Regions from separate parts of the Amycolatopsis alba DSM 44262 genome, predicted to be linked through region 1. Evidence: riboswitches for the same ligand, from Rfam matches in the RefSeq annotation. Region 1 holds a riboswitch; the other holds the start of a gene.

Region 1 (7,697 bases):
CACGTTCTGCGCCTTGATGGTGATCCCGCGTTCCCGCTCGATGTCCATGCGGTCGAGGTACTGCGCGCGCATGGCCCGTTCCTCGACCACACCGGTGAGCTGCAGCATCCGGTCGGCCAGGGTCGACTTGCCGTGGTCGATGTGCGCGATGATGCAGAAGTTCCGGATGAGCTCCGGGGGCGTGAAGGTCGTGTCGGCGAACGTCGTCAACGGGTTTCCTCGCGAAGGTCGGGGTGTGCCACGTCTATGGTCCCATGCCGCTCCGGGTGCGAGTGGGGGTCATCCCCGATGCGGCCCGTGGCGCGCTGTGGTGCCCTCGAAGTATGAGCAATTCACTGACCCAAATCCTCGACAAGACGTTCGGCCATCCCAGGGGACTGCTCGGCCGGTTCGGTGGCCTGGCGATGGCGCACGGCAACGCTGCCACCGAACTCCGCATCGTCGAACTGGCGTCGATCGAATCCGGCGAAACCGTCCTGGTCGTGGGGCCCGGACCTGGCGTCGGCCTGCAGGCCGTGGCCGGACGCGCGCGCCGCGCGATCGGCGTCGAGCCGTCCCCGGAGATGCTCGCCCGCTCCCGCCGCCGATGCGGCGACAAGGTGGAGCTGCGGAGCGGCGCCGCGGACTCCACGGGTGAGCCGGACGAGAGCGTCGACGTGGTCCTGACGGTCAACAACGTGCAGCTGTGGGAAGACCGGGCGGCCGGGTTTACCGAGCTGTTCCGCGTACTGCGGCCCGGCGGCAGGCTGCTGCTGTCGTCGCACGAGAAGTGGCTGCCGGTGTCCCGGCACGAACTGGCCGACGAGGCAGCGGCCGCCGGCTTCACCGACCTGCAGACCTGGACCTGGGATCCGCCGGGCTTCGGCGCCTCACTCGCCGCTCAGCTGCGCGCGGTCAAACCCAGGGCCTAACGCGGGTCGGTACGCAGCGGATGCTCACGCGGCACCTCGACCAGCACGATCCTGGTGCCGTCCGGATCGGCGATCCACGCTTCGTCCAGGCCCCACGGTTCACGACGCGCTCCGCGAACCGGGTCCACGCCCTTCGCGGCGAGCTCCTCAAGCGCCGCGGGCAGGTCCCGGACCTGGAGCCACAGGGCGACGTCGGGAGTCGGGCCGGTCTTCCCGGTACCGACGATCTCGATCGACCCGTTCCCGGCGAAGAACACGGTCCCGCCGGGGAACTCCTTGTCGATCGCGAGCCCCAGGGTGTCCCGATAGAACGCCGTCGACACGTCGAGGTCCTTCGGATGGATCAGCACCCTGCTGCTCAGCACGTTCATGGCTCACATCCCTACCTGATGGGTTCAAGCCATCGCAATCGCGGTGATGCCTACCAGCACGACACCGGACCCGACCAGCCTGCGGACGGCGTTCGCCTCTCCCAGGACCAGCCAGGCGGCCAGGCCGCCCAGGACGATGCTCAGCTCCCTGGCAGGTGCGACGAGGCTCACCGGGGCGACCTGGAGCGCGTAGAGGACCAGCAGGTAGGCGACAGGTGAGAGCAGGCCGACGATGAGGACTTCGCGCTTGTGCTCACGCCAGAGCCACAAGACCTCTTCACGGTCCTTCAGCGCGTAAGGCGCCATGAGCAGGCTCTGCACGATCGCGCCGGTTCCGAAGTAGACGATCGGAGGGACGCCGAGACCGGTGACCGAATGTGCGTCCCACAGGGTGTAGGCGGCGATCGTGAGCCCGGTCAGCAGTCCGTACGCGACGCCTTTGCGTCGTGCCGCATGGTCAGCGGCGTCAGCCTGCGCCGGTGCCCGCCCGGTGCCGATGACCAGCACTCCGGCGACCACGAGGAACGCACCCACCAGGCCGAGTAACCCCGGCCGCTCGCCGAGCAGCACGACGGCCGCGAACACCGAGATCAGCGGTCCGGTCCCACGAGCGACGGGATACACGACGGACAGATCACCGACGGCGTATCCCCGCTGGAGGACGACCCCGTAAGTGACGTGGAACACCGCCGTGACCGCGGCGGCGAACAGCCAGCTCCACTGTGGACGTTGCGGCTCCACGGCCAGCGAAACCGCCATGACGGGAAGGAGCAGGACCGCGGAGAGGGTGTAGTAGGCCCAGACGAATCGGGCCCCGCCGCGGCGGATCCGCTTGGCGGCCAGGTTCCAGCCCGCGTGGATGACGGCGGCGACGATGACGAAAGACAGGGCGGTGACGTTCACGACGGACCTTTCACGTTTTCCGCGCATGCGGAAAACACCGGTCCTCCAGGCTTTTGTCCCGTCAGATGAACGGCGGCGCTTCCGGCGCCGCCGATGGTGCCGCTCGGACCTGTCCCACCTGCCCTGATTGTGTGGTTCGCTGAACGGGCAGGTGGCGGAACCCTAGGCACTACGATCTGCACCGTACCTCAATCGCCCGCCCGGAGGCGGCCGCGATCCGTCACGGGGCGGCTGTTAGGCTGGCCATTCACCGCTGTGTGGCATTCCGTCATGGAGGAAACCCGCGCCGCTTTCACGAGCGCGCAGGGCCGGTCACAGCGCGGCGGTGAAACCACCGAGAGATTCAAGAGGAGCGCCCCCGTGGCCAACATCAAGTCGCAGATCAAGCGCATCACCACCAACGAGAAGGCGCGTCAGCGCAACCAGGCGATCCGGTCCTCGGTGAAGACCGCGATCCGCAAGTTCCGCGAGGCCGCCGACGCCGGCGACAAGGCCAAGGCCATCGAGCTGCAGAAGGACGCGGCCAAGAAGCTGGACAAGGCCGTGACCAAGGGCGTTCTCCACGCCAACCAGGCCGCCAACAAGAAGTCCGCGCTGGCGAAGCGCGCGAACTCTCTCTGATCGGCTTTCGAAGGGCCCCGGTGACTCGCGTCACCGGGGCCTTTCGCTGTGTTCAGCGACTTGTGCCGTGGGCGTCGACGACTTCCAGGACAGCGCGCTCCAGCGCGTACTCCGGGTTGGCCGCGGCACCCTTGACCTCGGCGTTGAGCCGGGCGACGATCCGCATCGCGGTGGCGAGGCCGTCCTGCCCCCAGCCACGAGCCTGCCCTTGCGCCTTGCGGACCTTCCACGGCGGCATCCCCAGCTCGCCCGCCATCTGGTTCGGGTTCCCGCGACCAGCTCCCGACACCCGCGCGATCGTCCGGACGGCGTCGGCGAGGGCATCCGCGACCAGCACGTGCGGAACACCCAGCTGCATCGCCCAGCGCAGCGACTCCAGCGCCGCCGTCTTGTCGCCGGCGACGGCTTTCTCGGCGACGGCGAACCCGTTCACGTCCGCACGGCCTCGGTGGTAGCGCCGGACGGCCTGCTCGTCGACCGTTCCACCGGCGTCCGCGACGAGCTGGGTCGCGGCCGACGAAAGCTCGCGCAGATCCGAGCCGACGGCGTCGATCAGGGCGAGCACGGCCGCACCGTCGATCTTCCCGCCGACCCGGCGGACCTCGTTACGGACAAAGGATTCGCGCTCCGCGGGTTTGGTCAGTTTCGGGCACTCGACGACCTCCGCCCCTGCCTTCTTCAAGGCCGCGGGAAGCGCCTTCGCGGCCTTGCTCCGGCCGCCTCCGCTGTGCACGACGACGAGCACGATGCCCTCGGCGGGTGCCTTGACGTAGGCCATCACCCCGTCGGAGAGCTCCTGCGAGATGTCGTGCGCCGATTCGAGGACGATCACCCTGCCCTCGGCGAACAGTGAAGGGCTGACCATCTCCGCGAGTGCGGGGACTGTGAGGTCCGACACCCGGATCCGGGTCAGATCCGCCGTCGGATCGGCCGCTTTGGCCGCGTCCGAGGCGCTGCGGATCGCGCGTTCGATCAGCAGCTCTTCCTCACCGAGAACCAGGACCAGCGGCGATGGGGCGGAAGCTTGCGTCGTCACGGAGAGGATCCTCCCACTCCTCCTCTCGTGTGCTTTGTCCGGTGATGTGTTCCGGGCACTGTGGCCCCACCTGAGCCTCATGTCGTACGGTGTTGGCGAGGCGACGCGATCATGTGCGTGCCGACAATCGAATACCGCTCATCCAGAGGGGCAGAGGGAACGGCCCGATGAAGCCCCGGCAACCGGCGTCAGCCTGTCATCCCGCGATCGCGGGATAGCTGACGAACACGGTGCCAATTCCGGCCCGCCATGGCGGGGCAGATGAGGAAAGGACCTCGCGATGACCGCAACCCTCGGCACGACCTCCACCACCAAGACCCCGGATCTCGGACCGGCCGTCGAACTGGTGTCGAAGGAAGAGGGACACCGGCAGCCGCTCGCCCCCGAATTCGTTTCCGCCGAGGACTTCTCGCCGCTCGAGGTCGCCTACGACTTCGGCCGCGTGCGTCGCGAGGACATCGAATCCGGGCCGAACAACATCTGGCGCTACAAGAAGCTCCTTCCCGTTCCGTCGAACGTCGAAGAAATCCCCAACACCGAACCCGGCGCCACCCGGCTCGTCCAAGCCGACAGGCTCGCGAAAGCCTTGGGTGTCAAGAAGGTCTGGGTCAAGGACGACACCGGCAACCCCACTCACTCGTTCAAGGACCGCGTGGTCGCCGTCGCACTGGCCGCCGCCCGTGAGTTCGGGTTCGACGTGCTCGCCTGTCCGTCGACCGGCAACCTGGCCAACGCCGTCGCCGCCGCGGCGGCCCGCGCCGGCTGGCGGTCGGTCGTGCTGATCCCGAAGACCCTCGAGCGCGCCAAGATCCTCACCACCGCCGTGTACGACGGCGACCTGATCGCGGTCGACGGCAACTACGACGACGTGAACCGGCTCGCCACCCAGCTCGCCGCCGAGCAGGAGAGCTGGGCGTTCGTCAACGTGAACGTCCGGCCCTACTACTCGGAAGGCTCCAAGACGCTGGCCTTCGAGGTCGCCGAGCAGCTCGGCTGGCGGCTTCCCTCGCAGATCGTGGTGCCGATCGCCTCCGGTTCCCAGCTCACCAAGGTGGACAAGGGTTTCCGCGAGTTCGGACAGCTCGGCCTCGTCGACGAGACGCCGTACAAGGTGTTCGGCGCGCAGGCCACGGGCTGCTCCCCCGTCTCGGCGGCCTTCCGCGCGGGCCACGACGTCGTCCAGCCGGTCAAGCCGGACACGATCGCCCGGTCGCTGGCGATCGGGAACCCGGCGGACGGCCCCTACGTCCTGGACGTGGTCAACCGCACCGGCGGCGCGATCGAAGACGTCACCGACGAAGAGGTCGTCGAAGGCATCCGGCTGCTCGCCCGCACCGAGGGCATCTTCACCGAGACCGCCGGCGGGGTCACCGTCGCAACGGCCAAGAAGCTCATCGAGGCAGGCAAACTCAACCCGGACGAGGAGATCGTCCTGCTGATCACCGGCGACGGTCTCAAGACCCTCGACGCCGTCGAGGACAAGGTCGGCCCGAAGGCCACCGTCAGCGCCTCGGCAGACGCGGTCCGCGAGGCTCTCGGCATCTGAGTTCCCGCCGGCCCGCCTCAAGAACGAGGCGGGCCGCGGGGCTCACCCCGGCGCACCAGGGAGAGTCCTCGCGCGTCGGCGACGACAGCGGTGTCGCCATCCGTGTCCGTTCTGGCCACGGAAGCACCGACCGCCGTCAGATTGTCCAAAGTGGACTTGTTCGGATGGCCGTAAGTGTTTCCGGCGCCGACACTCACCAGCGCGAGCCGCGGCGCGACGGCGTTGAGGAAGTCCGGTGCGGTGTAGCGGCTTCCGTGGTGCGGGACCTTCAAGATCTCGGCACGCAGATCGGCGCCCTCGGCCATCAGGTCGGCCTGCGCGGCGAGTTCGACATCGCCGGTCAGCAGCACCCGGCCCGCCGGGGTTCCGGCGCGCAGGACGACGGACCCGTTGTTGATCACCGTGCCGTCCTGTTCACGGGCCGATCGCCGGGTGACATAACGCGGCCCCAATACATCCAGCGACAGCCCCGGCCAGTCCAGCCGTTGCCCGATCCCCAGTTCCAGCAAGGGAATCCCGCGACGTGCGGTCTCGTCCGCGATCTGCTGCCATGCCCACGCGGGAGCACGACCCGGACCGACGGCGACCGCCCCGACCGACCTGCCCTCGAAGACGGATTCGAGACCGCCGATGTGGTCGGCGTGCAGATGACTCAGCACGATCAGCGGAACCCGGTCCACGCCGAGCCTGCTCAGGCATTCGTCGACCGGCCCAGGTTCCGGCCCGGTGTCGACCAGGACCGCCCTTCCCGGCTCGCCCGTCGCGAGAACGACGGCATCGCCCTGTCCGACGTCGCAGGCGACGGCACTCCACGACGCCGGTGGCCATGCCGGAGCCAGCACGCGGACCGGCACGAAAACGAGCAGCCCGCCAGCCAGCGCAACAGCCAGCAGGATCCTGGCGTGCCGCAGCCGGATGGCGACGAGCAGCACCACGAGCAGGCCGGCCGCCAGAAGCCCGCCCCACCAGCCACCCGGCCAGTCCACGACCGCTCCCGGCGCACGGGCGCCGTGGCGGGCCACGGTGATGAGCCAGCTCGCCTCGGGTTCGGTCAGGCGGACCAGCAGCCTGCCCGCCGACGGCCACCAGGGCCCGACGACGGTCGCGAGGACACCGAACACGGTGGCCGGGGCGACCACCGGCGCGGCGAGCACGTTGGTCACCACCGAGACGAGACTGATCGATCCCGCCATGCCTGCGATGATCGGTGCCGTCATCACGAACGCGGCCAGCGGGATGGCCAGCCCCTCGGCGTAGCCGGCCGGAACTCCGCGTCCGACCAGCCACTCTGCCCACCGCGGCGCCAGCAGCACGAGCCCTGCCGTGGCCAGCACCGAAAGGGCGAACCCGAAGTCGGCGGCCATCGCGGGATCTACCACGACGAGCCCCGACACCGCGAACGCCAGCGCCGGCAGCGCCGAACCCCGGCGTCCCATGGCCAGCGCCAGCAGCCCGACCGCCCCCATCACCCCGGCGCGGAGCACGCTGGGCGCGGGTCCGGCGAGGACCACGAACCCGGCGAGCCCCGCGGCGGCCGCGGCGGCGGACGTCCGCGGCCCGACCCGGAGCGCTTTCAACAGGAGAAGGATCGAGCCGCAGACGATCGCCACGTTCCCACCGCTCACGGCCATCAGGTGGGACATGCCGGAGTCCGTGAACTCGTGCTCGACCCTCGGGGACAGCGTGCTCGTGTCCCCCACGACCAGTCCGGGCACAAGACCGGCCTGCTCCTCCGGGAGGACGGAGCACAGGCCCCGGAGCCCGGTGCGCAGCGATTCCGCGGCTCGCTGCCACCAGGGCGCCGGTGCGAGGACAGACGGCGGACCTCGCACCGAGAGGACCGCGACCGTCAGTTCGCCCCCCTTCGCCGGTGCCAGCCGTCCGGAGGCGGTGACCTGCTGCCCAGGCAGCAGGTCCGTCCACCCTTCGGCGGGAGCGAGCAGGAGGATCCGGCCGTCCGAATCAACCACCCGCTCATCCGTCTCCGCGGTGTCCACCGTCGCGGCGATGACCACCAGGCGGATGCCCGCCCGGCGATCGGCGTATCCGGCGCCGCGGACCGGACGTGGCCGCTCGGTGACCACCGCCCTCGTGGTGACTTCGCTCCCCCGTGCGGCGGCGGCACGGAGGTCGTCGTGTTCGGCGGCCCGGATCCTCAGCGCCACCGGACCGGCGGTGAGCACACCGAGGATCGCGAGCGCGCCCAGGCCCGTCACCCACCGGGACGCCGTCCGGCGGGCGCGGACACCGGTGATGATCGCGAGCACCACGGCGGCCGCACCGCAGAGCATCGCGATCCACCAGCCGAC
Region 2 (7,697 bases), 920 kb from region 1:
GCTCCTGCAGGGTGCGCTGTCCAAGGTCGCGTCCGAGCAGAACGGCGGCACCGGGACCCCGGCCACGGTCACCGTTTCGCGGGTCGACGCGTCCGGCAAACCGGTCGAAACCCTCTTCGGGCAGGCCACCGAGACCGACAAGCCGCTGGTCTCGACGTTGAGCGTGGCATCGCAGACCGCCGCGCAGAAAGCCGTCGACGGTTTCAAGGGGTCGGCGATCATCGTCGCGATGAAGACCTCGGGCGAACTCCTGGCGGTCGCGCAGAACGGCGCGGCAGGCAACCAGCCGAAGGCACTCAGCGGCCTGTACTCGCCGGGCTCGGCCTTCAAGATCGCCACCGCGACCGCGGCGTTGCAGCAGGGCGGGGTCTCCGCCGACACGCCGGTGGCCTGCCCCGGCAGTGAGCAGATCGGGACACGCACGCTCAAGAACGAGAACGGGTTCGACCTGGGGACCGTTTCGCTGAAGACCGCGTTCGCCGCGTCGTGCAACACGACCTTCGGGCGGCTCGCCGGGCAGTTGCCCGCGGACGGCCTCGCGAAGGCGGCGACGCAGCTCGGCCTCAACGCGGACTTCGAGATCCCCGGTTTGGCCACTGAAACCGGGAAGGTGGAGCCGTCCAGCAGCGGCGACGAGAAGGTCGAGGCCGGCATCGGACAGGGAAGGGTACAGGTCAGCCCGCTGGGCGCGGCGCTGATGGCGGCCACGGTCGCCACCGGGAAGCCGGTGGTGCCGAAGCTGTGGCAGGGGCTGGAGACCAAGGTCAACGCCGGTTACCAGGCCCCGCCCGCCGGGGTGCTGAACCAGGTCCGGGCGATGATGCGCGAGGTCTGCACGACGGGGACCGCGAAGGCGCTGAAGAGCAGCGGCACCGTCTTCGGCAAGACAGGGACAGCGCAGTTCGGTTCGGGCGCCGACGCCAACGGCTGGTTCGTCGGCTATCGCGGGGACGTCGCTTTCGCCGTCCTGCTCGAAGGTTCCAACGACTCCGGACCCGCGGTCGGACTGGCGGCCAAGTTCCTGGCGGGCTGACGGTTCGGCCCTCGCCGAATCGTGGGTCTTCTACGGTGAACGCATGGAAACGATCGCCCTGGCCGAGGTCGCGGCCGTGCTCGCCGATCCGAGCCGAGCGTCGATGTGCCTCGCGCTGCTCGACGGACGTGCCTGGACGGTGACCGAGCTGGCCGGGGCGGCCAAGGTGGCGGCGTCGACGGCGAGCGAGCACGTGACGAAGCTGACCGAGGCCGGGTTCGTGGTCCGGGTCAAACAGGGGCGGCACAGTTACGTCCGGATCGCCGACCCCCGTGTGGCGGAGCTGATCGAGCATCTGGCGCAGCACGCCGAACACCGTCCGGTGAAGGGTTTGCGCTCGTCGGTGCGGGTGAAGCGGCTCGAGTTCGCCCGGACCTGCTACGACCACCTCGCCGGGACGGTCGCCGTTGCGCTGCGGGACGGGATGCTCTCTACCGGGCTGATCGCCGAGGCCGACGGCCTGGCCCTGACCGGCCGCGGCCGTGAGGTGTTCGGCGCTCTCGGCGTGGAGATCGCCGAGAGCCGCCGCCCGATGTTGCGCGACTGTCTCGATTGGACAGTGCGCCGTGATCATTTGGCGGGCCGCGTCCCCGCGGCGTTACTGTCTCACGGAGTGAGCGCCGGCTGGTTGTCCCGTGAGGGCAACCGCGCGGTGAAAGTCCTGCCCGCGGCCGAGAAACCGTTCGCGGACCTCGGTGTCGACCTGGCGGCCCTGCGCAGTCCGTAAAGGACAGTCTGTAACACAGGCTATCCGGACGGTTTTCGACCGGTACACGATCGAGTGACGATCACCGCCTCACTATTCTGGAGCCCTCACGGCGACCGGACGGGAGGCGACATGGAGCAGCTCCCGCTCGTCCTCGGCACCGGTGGTGCGGTCCTGCTCGTCGCGGTGATCGCCGTCCGGGTGTCGATCAAGGTCGGCCTTCCCTCGCTGCTGCTGTACTTGGGGATGGGGGTCCTGCTCGGCGAAGCCGGGTTCGGCATCCACTACGACAACCCCGAGCTCACCCAGTCCCTCGGCCTCGCCGCACTGGTGATGATCCTCTCCGAAGGTGGCCTCACCACCCGGTGGACGGCCGTGAAACCCTCGCTGGGCATCGGGATCGCACTGTCCACAGTGGCCGTGGCGGTGAGCATCGCGGTCACCGGCGCCGCCCTGCACTGGTTGCTGGACCTGGACTGGCGGATGGCGTTGCTCTGGGGCGCGGTGCTGGCCTCGACCGACGCCGCCGCGGTCTTCTCGGTGCTGAGATCGGCGGGTATCGGGAAACGGCTCGTCGGTGCGCTGGAGATCGAGTCGGGGATCAACGACGCCCCGGCCTACATCGCCGTCGTCGTGCTCGCCGAGGGCACGACGGTGGACTGGTCGCTGCCGCTGCTCGTGGTCTACGAACTCGCGGCCGGGCTGGTGATCGGCCTGGCGTTCGGCTGGATCGGGGCGCAGGCGCTGAGACGGGCCGCGCTCCCGGCGACCGGTCTGTACCCGCTGGCCACGATGGCGGTCTGCGTCGTGGCGTATTCGAGCGGGCAGCTCGCCCACGCGTCGGGCCTGCTCGCCACCTACGTCGCGGCACTGGTGCTGGGGAACTCGAAGCTGCCGCACCGGTCGGACACCCTGTCCTTCGCCGAAGGGCTCGGCTGGCTCGCGCAGATCGGGCTGTTCGTGCTGCTCGGCCTGTTCGCCTCGCCGGGCAGGATCTTCGAAAGCCTGGTCCAGGGCCTGGTCGCGGGCGCGGTGGTGCTGTTGCTCGCCCGGCCGCTCTCGGTGGTGCTGTCGGCGCTGCCGTTCAAGATCCCCTGGCGAGAACAGGTGTTCCTGTCCTGGGCCGGGTTGCGCGGGGCGGTCCCGATCGTGCTCGCGCTCATCCCGCTGTCGTCCGGGGTGCCCGGCGCCCAGGAGCTGGTCGACGCGGTGTTCGTGCTGGTCATCGTGCTGACGTTGCTCCAAGGGGCGACGCTGACGCCGCTCGCGAGGGTGCTCGGACTGGCTCAGCATTCCGAAGCGCACGAGATCGACGTCGACTCGGCGCCCCTCGACGAGATGGGCGCGGAACTCCTGCAGGTCCGCATCAACGCCGGATCGAAGATGCACGGCGTCTACCTGGCCGAACTGCGGCTGCCGGTGGGGGCGACGATCAGCCTCCTCGTCCGCGACGGCACCGGCTTCACGCCCAACAAGAACACCCGGCTCCAGGAACGCGACCAGTTACTCGTCGTGACCACCTCCGACGCCCGTGACACGGCCGAACGACGGCTCCGTGCCGTCGACCGCGCCGGACGCCTCGCCAGGTGGAAGGGCGAATCCGGCCAGTAGGTCACGAACCGGCACCAGCTGTTCGTCGGTTGATCTCAGAAAATTCTTCCCTTTTGTACTCCTTTTGGATTACTTTCCCGGCAATCGACTCCATCGAATGGGTGAGTGTCACGGGGTAAGGAGTACGCAAGGTGACGAAACTTCCTGCGCGGTTCGCCGGTCTGGGTGTGGCGGCCGCACTCGTCGGGGTGGTTCTCGCCGCACCGGCGGCGTCGGCGGCCGGCGCGTTCCCCGCGTTCGGGCTGCCCTTCGACGCGGGCCAGTCGGTCTACTCGGCGGGGATCCACTCGGACAACGGGAACTCCGGCGTGAAGAACGCCATCGACTTCAGCCCCGGCGACAAGACCGTCCGCGCTCCGCTGGCGGGCACGGTCCGGATCCAGCACTGCGACGGCGGCGACTGGGTGACCGTCGACCACGACGGCGGCTGGCGGACCGGCTACTACCACATGGAGCGCATTTCGGTCACCGACGGCCAGCAGGTCGCCCCCGGCGACGCTCTCGGCCGGACCGGCAACGCGCTGCCCTGCGGCGGCAGCAGCACCGGCGCCCACGTGCACTTCACCCTGTGGACCCTGCCCGCGGCCACCGCCAAGGGCGGCGACTCGCGCGACTTCGGCGTCGACGCGGGCAACTGGAACGGCCTGTCCTACGACGAGGTCTCGACGAAGGTCGCCGAGGCGCATGGCGAGGCTGTCGACGGCAAGACCTTCGGCGGCTGGCAGTTCACCGCGGGCACCGATCAGTACTCCGGTACCGCGACCGAGGTCTCTTCGCGTTCGATCGTCCCGTTGCCGGGCCGATTCCGCGTCTGACCTCCCGTTGCCTGGCGCGGCGCGGCGCCGGGCAACGGTTCTCCTCGGTTGCGCGATGCGTGACCGGCGTCTCAACATCCGGACAAGGGGTGGCTCGATCGCCGGTCCATCCGCTAACTTCGTTCGTAGGTCACGAGTGTCAGCGTCAAGCCCCGGCTAGCTGACCGGCAACCCTCCTTCCGCGGTGGGGTGCCCCGGGTGAGGACCTGGCCTGTCGCGCGGTGCGACGGGCAAGCGCGGGATCCTCGTCGGGTCCCCTGGCCCGGAGGATGACGATGACTCTCGCTCTCGAACGCACCAGCACCCCCGCCGCTGTCGCGGAAACCATTGTGTCGCAAGAAATTCCGACGGTGGCGTGCGCCGATCTGCGGGTTCCGCTGGTCACCGGCGGCGACATCGGCTACGCCAACCTCGATCACGCGGCGAGCGCTCCCTGTCTGGACAAGGTGCGCGACGCGGTCGACGAATTCCTGCCCTGGTACGCCAGCGTCCACCGCGGCGCCGGATTCGCCTCGCAGATCTCCACCAAGCTTTACGAGCGCACGCGCGGAATCCTGCGGGACTTCGTCGACGCGCGGTCGACCGACACCGTCGTGTTCACCCGCAACACCACCGATTCCTTCAACCTTCTCGCCCGCAGCCTGCCGAAGCACACGTCGGTCGTCGTGTTCGACACCGACCACCACGCCGCGCTGCTGCCGTGGAAGGGTCCGAACGTCCGCCGGATCCAGACCCCGCGCACCCGCCTCGCCGCGGTGTCCGCTGTGGACGAAGCACTCGCGGACTGCCCGCAGGGACCGCGGCTGGTCGTCATCACCGGCGCGTCCAACGTGACCGGGGAACTGTTGCCGGTCAAGGAGATCGCCGCCGTCGCCCGGCGGCACGGCGCCCGGATCGCGCTCGACGCGGCGCAGCTCGCACCGCACCGCAAGATCTCCGTGCGCAAACTGGACGTCGACTACGTCGCGATCTCGGGCCACAAGCTGTACGCGCCCTTCGGTGCCGGCGCGCTGATCGGCCGCGCCGACTGGCTGCGCGCCGCCCAGCCGTACCTCGCCGGTGGTGGCGCGACGAAGCTCGTCACCCGAGACTCCGAAGAGCTCGGCGTGGTCTGGAACGCCGGTGCCGAGCGGCACGAAGCCGGTTCCCCCAACACCGTCGGCGTCTACGCGCTCGGTGTCGCCTGCGAGACGCTGGCCGCGAACTGGGACGCGATCGTCGCCCACGAGGACGAACTCCTGGCGCGGCTGCGTCGCGGTCTCGCCGGTATCCCCGGATTCGCCGAGCTGCGGCTGTTCGACGCGCCGGTCGACCGGGTCGGCACGCTCAGCTTCGTCGTCGACGGCTTCGACCCCGGCTGGCTCGCCGCGGTGCTGTCCGCGGAGTACGGCATCGGCGTCCGGGACGGCGCGTTCTGCGCGCATGTCGCGACCAAACGGCTGATCTCCGCCGCCGGTTCGACAGGCCAGCAGGCCGTGCGGGTCAGCCTCGGCCTCGGCAGCACCACCGAACACGTGGACCGGGTCGTCCTGGCACTGCGCCAGATCGTCGCCCGCGGCGCGCGCTGGCAGTACGAAAAGCCGGAAGGCCGCTGGGTTCCGGAGAACGACCCGCGGGAGCTTCCCCCGTTCTGCGCCTGACCCACTACCCTCGTCCCGCATGGGGAATGAGCGACCGCGTTACTGGTTTCCGCTGGCACTACTGGGATTCGCCCAACTGGCGGTGGTGGCTTCATCCGTCGGCACGGGCCGGTACGAGGGCCGGGCCGGTTATGCGCCTTACGGGACCGGCGGGCTGTACGGCGTCGGCCCCGGCGTGGAGATGAGCCGGGAAAGCAACACCGCCATAGCCGTCGCGTTCGGCGACGTCGGCCGGATGGACGCCTGGTTCTTCGCCGTGTTCGTGATCTACGCCGGTACCGCGCTGTACTACACGCTGCGGATGAGGCGCGAGGGGAGAGTCGTGCCGTGGTGGGTGGTCCTCGTGACCGTCGTCGGCGGGCTGGCCATCATCGCGCTGGCGGATCTGAGTGGCCTGGCGAAGCTCGACATGCCCGGTGACGTGCGGACCGCGGTCCTCCTCACGGTGGGCCTTGCCCTGCTCGCCTGGCTGGAGAGCAGCGTGCTCGTGCTGGTCGTCACCGCGGCCTACGTGCTCTGCGCGGTCGTGCTCGCCCAAGGACAGCTCGCGTTGCTGCTGTCGTCGCTGGTCGCGCTCGCCGGGGCGTTCGCGGCACTGCTGAGCAGGCCGAAGGCGGCCGCCGAGGAGGCCTGAGCAAGCTCAGTGGACAATGGGGGTGTGAGCACAGAGCCCGAAACCGCGCCACCGGCGCCGCCGCTGCCCAAGAAGCGCGTCGTCGTCGTGTTCGTCGTCGCCGCGGTGCTGTGGGGGATCGACCTCCTCACCAAGCAGATCGCGGTGTCGACGCTGGAGGGCAAGCGGCCGGTCGAGTTCCTCGGCGGGCTGGTGTACTTCCAGCTGGTGCGCAACCCCGGTGCCGCCTTCTCGATGGCGACCGGGCTGACCTGGGTGCTCGCGCTGGTCGCGGTCGCCGTCGTGGTCGCCATCATCTGGCTGGCCCGGCGGCTGCGCTCGGTCGGCTGGGCGATCGGCCTCGGCCTGGTGCTGGCAGGCGCGCTCGGCAACCTGACCGACCGGATCTTCCGCGCCCCCGGCCCGCTGCAGGGGCACGTGGTCGACATGATCTCCGCGTTCGCGCCGAACGGGCAGGGCTGGGCGATCTTCAACGTCGCCGACTCCGCGATCTGCGTCGGCGGTGTGCTCATCGTGATCCTCTCCTTGCTGGGCAAGGACTACGACGGATCGTCTACAAAGGACAAGAAGAAGGCGGCAAGCGAATGAGCGCGCGGATGTTGCCCGTTCCCGACGGGCTCGACGGCATGCGCGTCGACGCGGGACTGGCGAAACTACTGGGACTCTCCCGCACTGTCGTGGCGGAGCTGGCCGAATCCGGCGAGATCTTCCTCGACGGCAGGCCCGCCGGGAAGTCGGACCGGCTGTCCGCAGGCGGGCTGCTCGAAGTGACGCTGCCCGACCCGGCCTCGGCCATCGAGGTCGTCGCGGAGCATGTCGAGGGCATGCAGATCCTGCACGACGACGACGACATCGTGGTGATCTCGAAGCCGGTCGGCGTCGCCGTGCACCCGAGCCCCGGCTGGACCGGGCCGACCGTCGTCGGCGGGCTCGCCGCCGCCGGGCTGCGGATCGCGACCTCGGGAGCGGCCGAACGCCAGGGCGTCGTCCACCGGCTGGACGCCGGCACCACCGGCGTGATGGTCGTGGCCAAGAGCGAGCACGCGTACACCGTGCTGAAGCGGGCGTTCAAGGAACGCACCGTCGACAAGGGCTACCACGCCATCGTCCAGGGCCATCCCGATCCGACGCGCGGCACCATCGACGCGCCCATCGACCGGCACCCCCGGCACGACTACAAATTCGCCGTCGTCCAGGGCGGGCGGCCCAGCGTCACGCATTACGAGGTCGTCGAGGCCTTCCGTGCCGCGTCACTGGC

The links. A riboswitch is a leader RNA that binds a small molecule or an ion and turns the genes downstream of it on or off. The one in region 1 is predicted to bind S-adenosylmethionine.
Region 2: another riboswitch for S-adenosylmethionine. It lies ahead of AMYAL_RS0105275 (aminotransferase class V-fold PLP-dependent enzyme); the one in region 1 lies ahead of thrC (threonine synthase).

The regions. Positions count from the first base shown of each region.
Region 1 is NZ_KB913032.1:233,552-241,248, forward strand. It holds gene lepA (translation elongation factor 4) at 1-210, opposite strand, end outside; gene AMYAL_RS0101005 (class I SAM-dependent methyltransferase) at 324-911, shown strand; gene AMYAL_RS0101010 (VOC family protein) at 908-1,282, opposite strand; gene AMYAL_RS0101015 (EamA family transporter) at 1,307-2,212, opposite strand; gene rpsT (30S ribosomal protein S20) at 2,546-2,806, shown strand; gene holA (DNA polymerase III subunit delta) at 2,859-3,842, opposite strand; SAM riboswitch class I at 3,978-4,110, shown strand; gene thrC (threonine synthase) at 4,123-5,388, shown strand; gene AMYAL_RS0101035 (ComEC/Rec2 family competence protein) at 5,406-7,697, opposite strand, start outside.
Region 2 is NZ_KB913032.1:1,153,076-1,160,772, reverse strand. It holds gene AMYAL_RS0105295 (penicillin-binding transpeptidase domain-containing protein) at 1-1,033, shown strand, start outside; gene AMYAL_RS0105290 (ArsR/SmtB family transcription factor) at 1,077-1,760, shown strand; gene AMYAL_RS0105285 (potassium/proton antiporter) at 1,872-3,350, shown strand; gene AMYAL_RS0105280 (M23 family metallopeptidase) at 3,482-4,165, shown strand; SAM riboswitch class IV at 4,294-4,408, shown strand; gene AMYAL_RS0105275 (aminotransferase class V-fold PLP-dependent enzyme) at 4,441-5,805, shown strand; gene AMYAL_RS0105270 (hypothetical protein) at 5,825-6,439, shown strand; gene lspA (signal peptidase II) at 6,464-7,027, shown strand; gene AMYAL_RS0105260 (RluA family pseudouridine synthase) at 7,024-7,697, shown strand, end outside.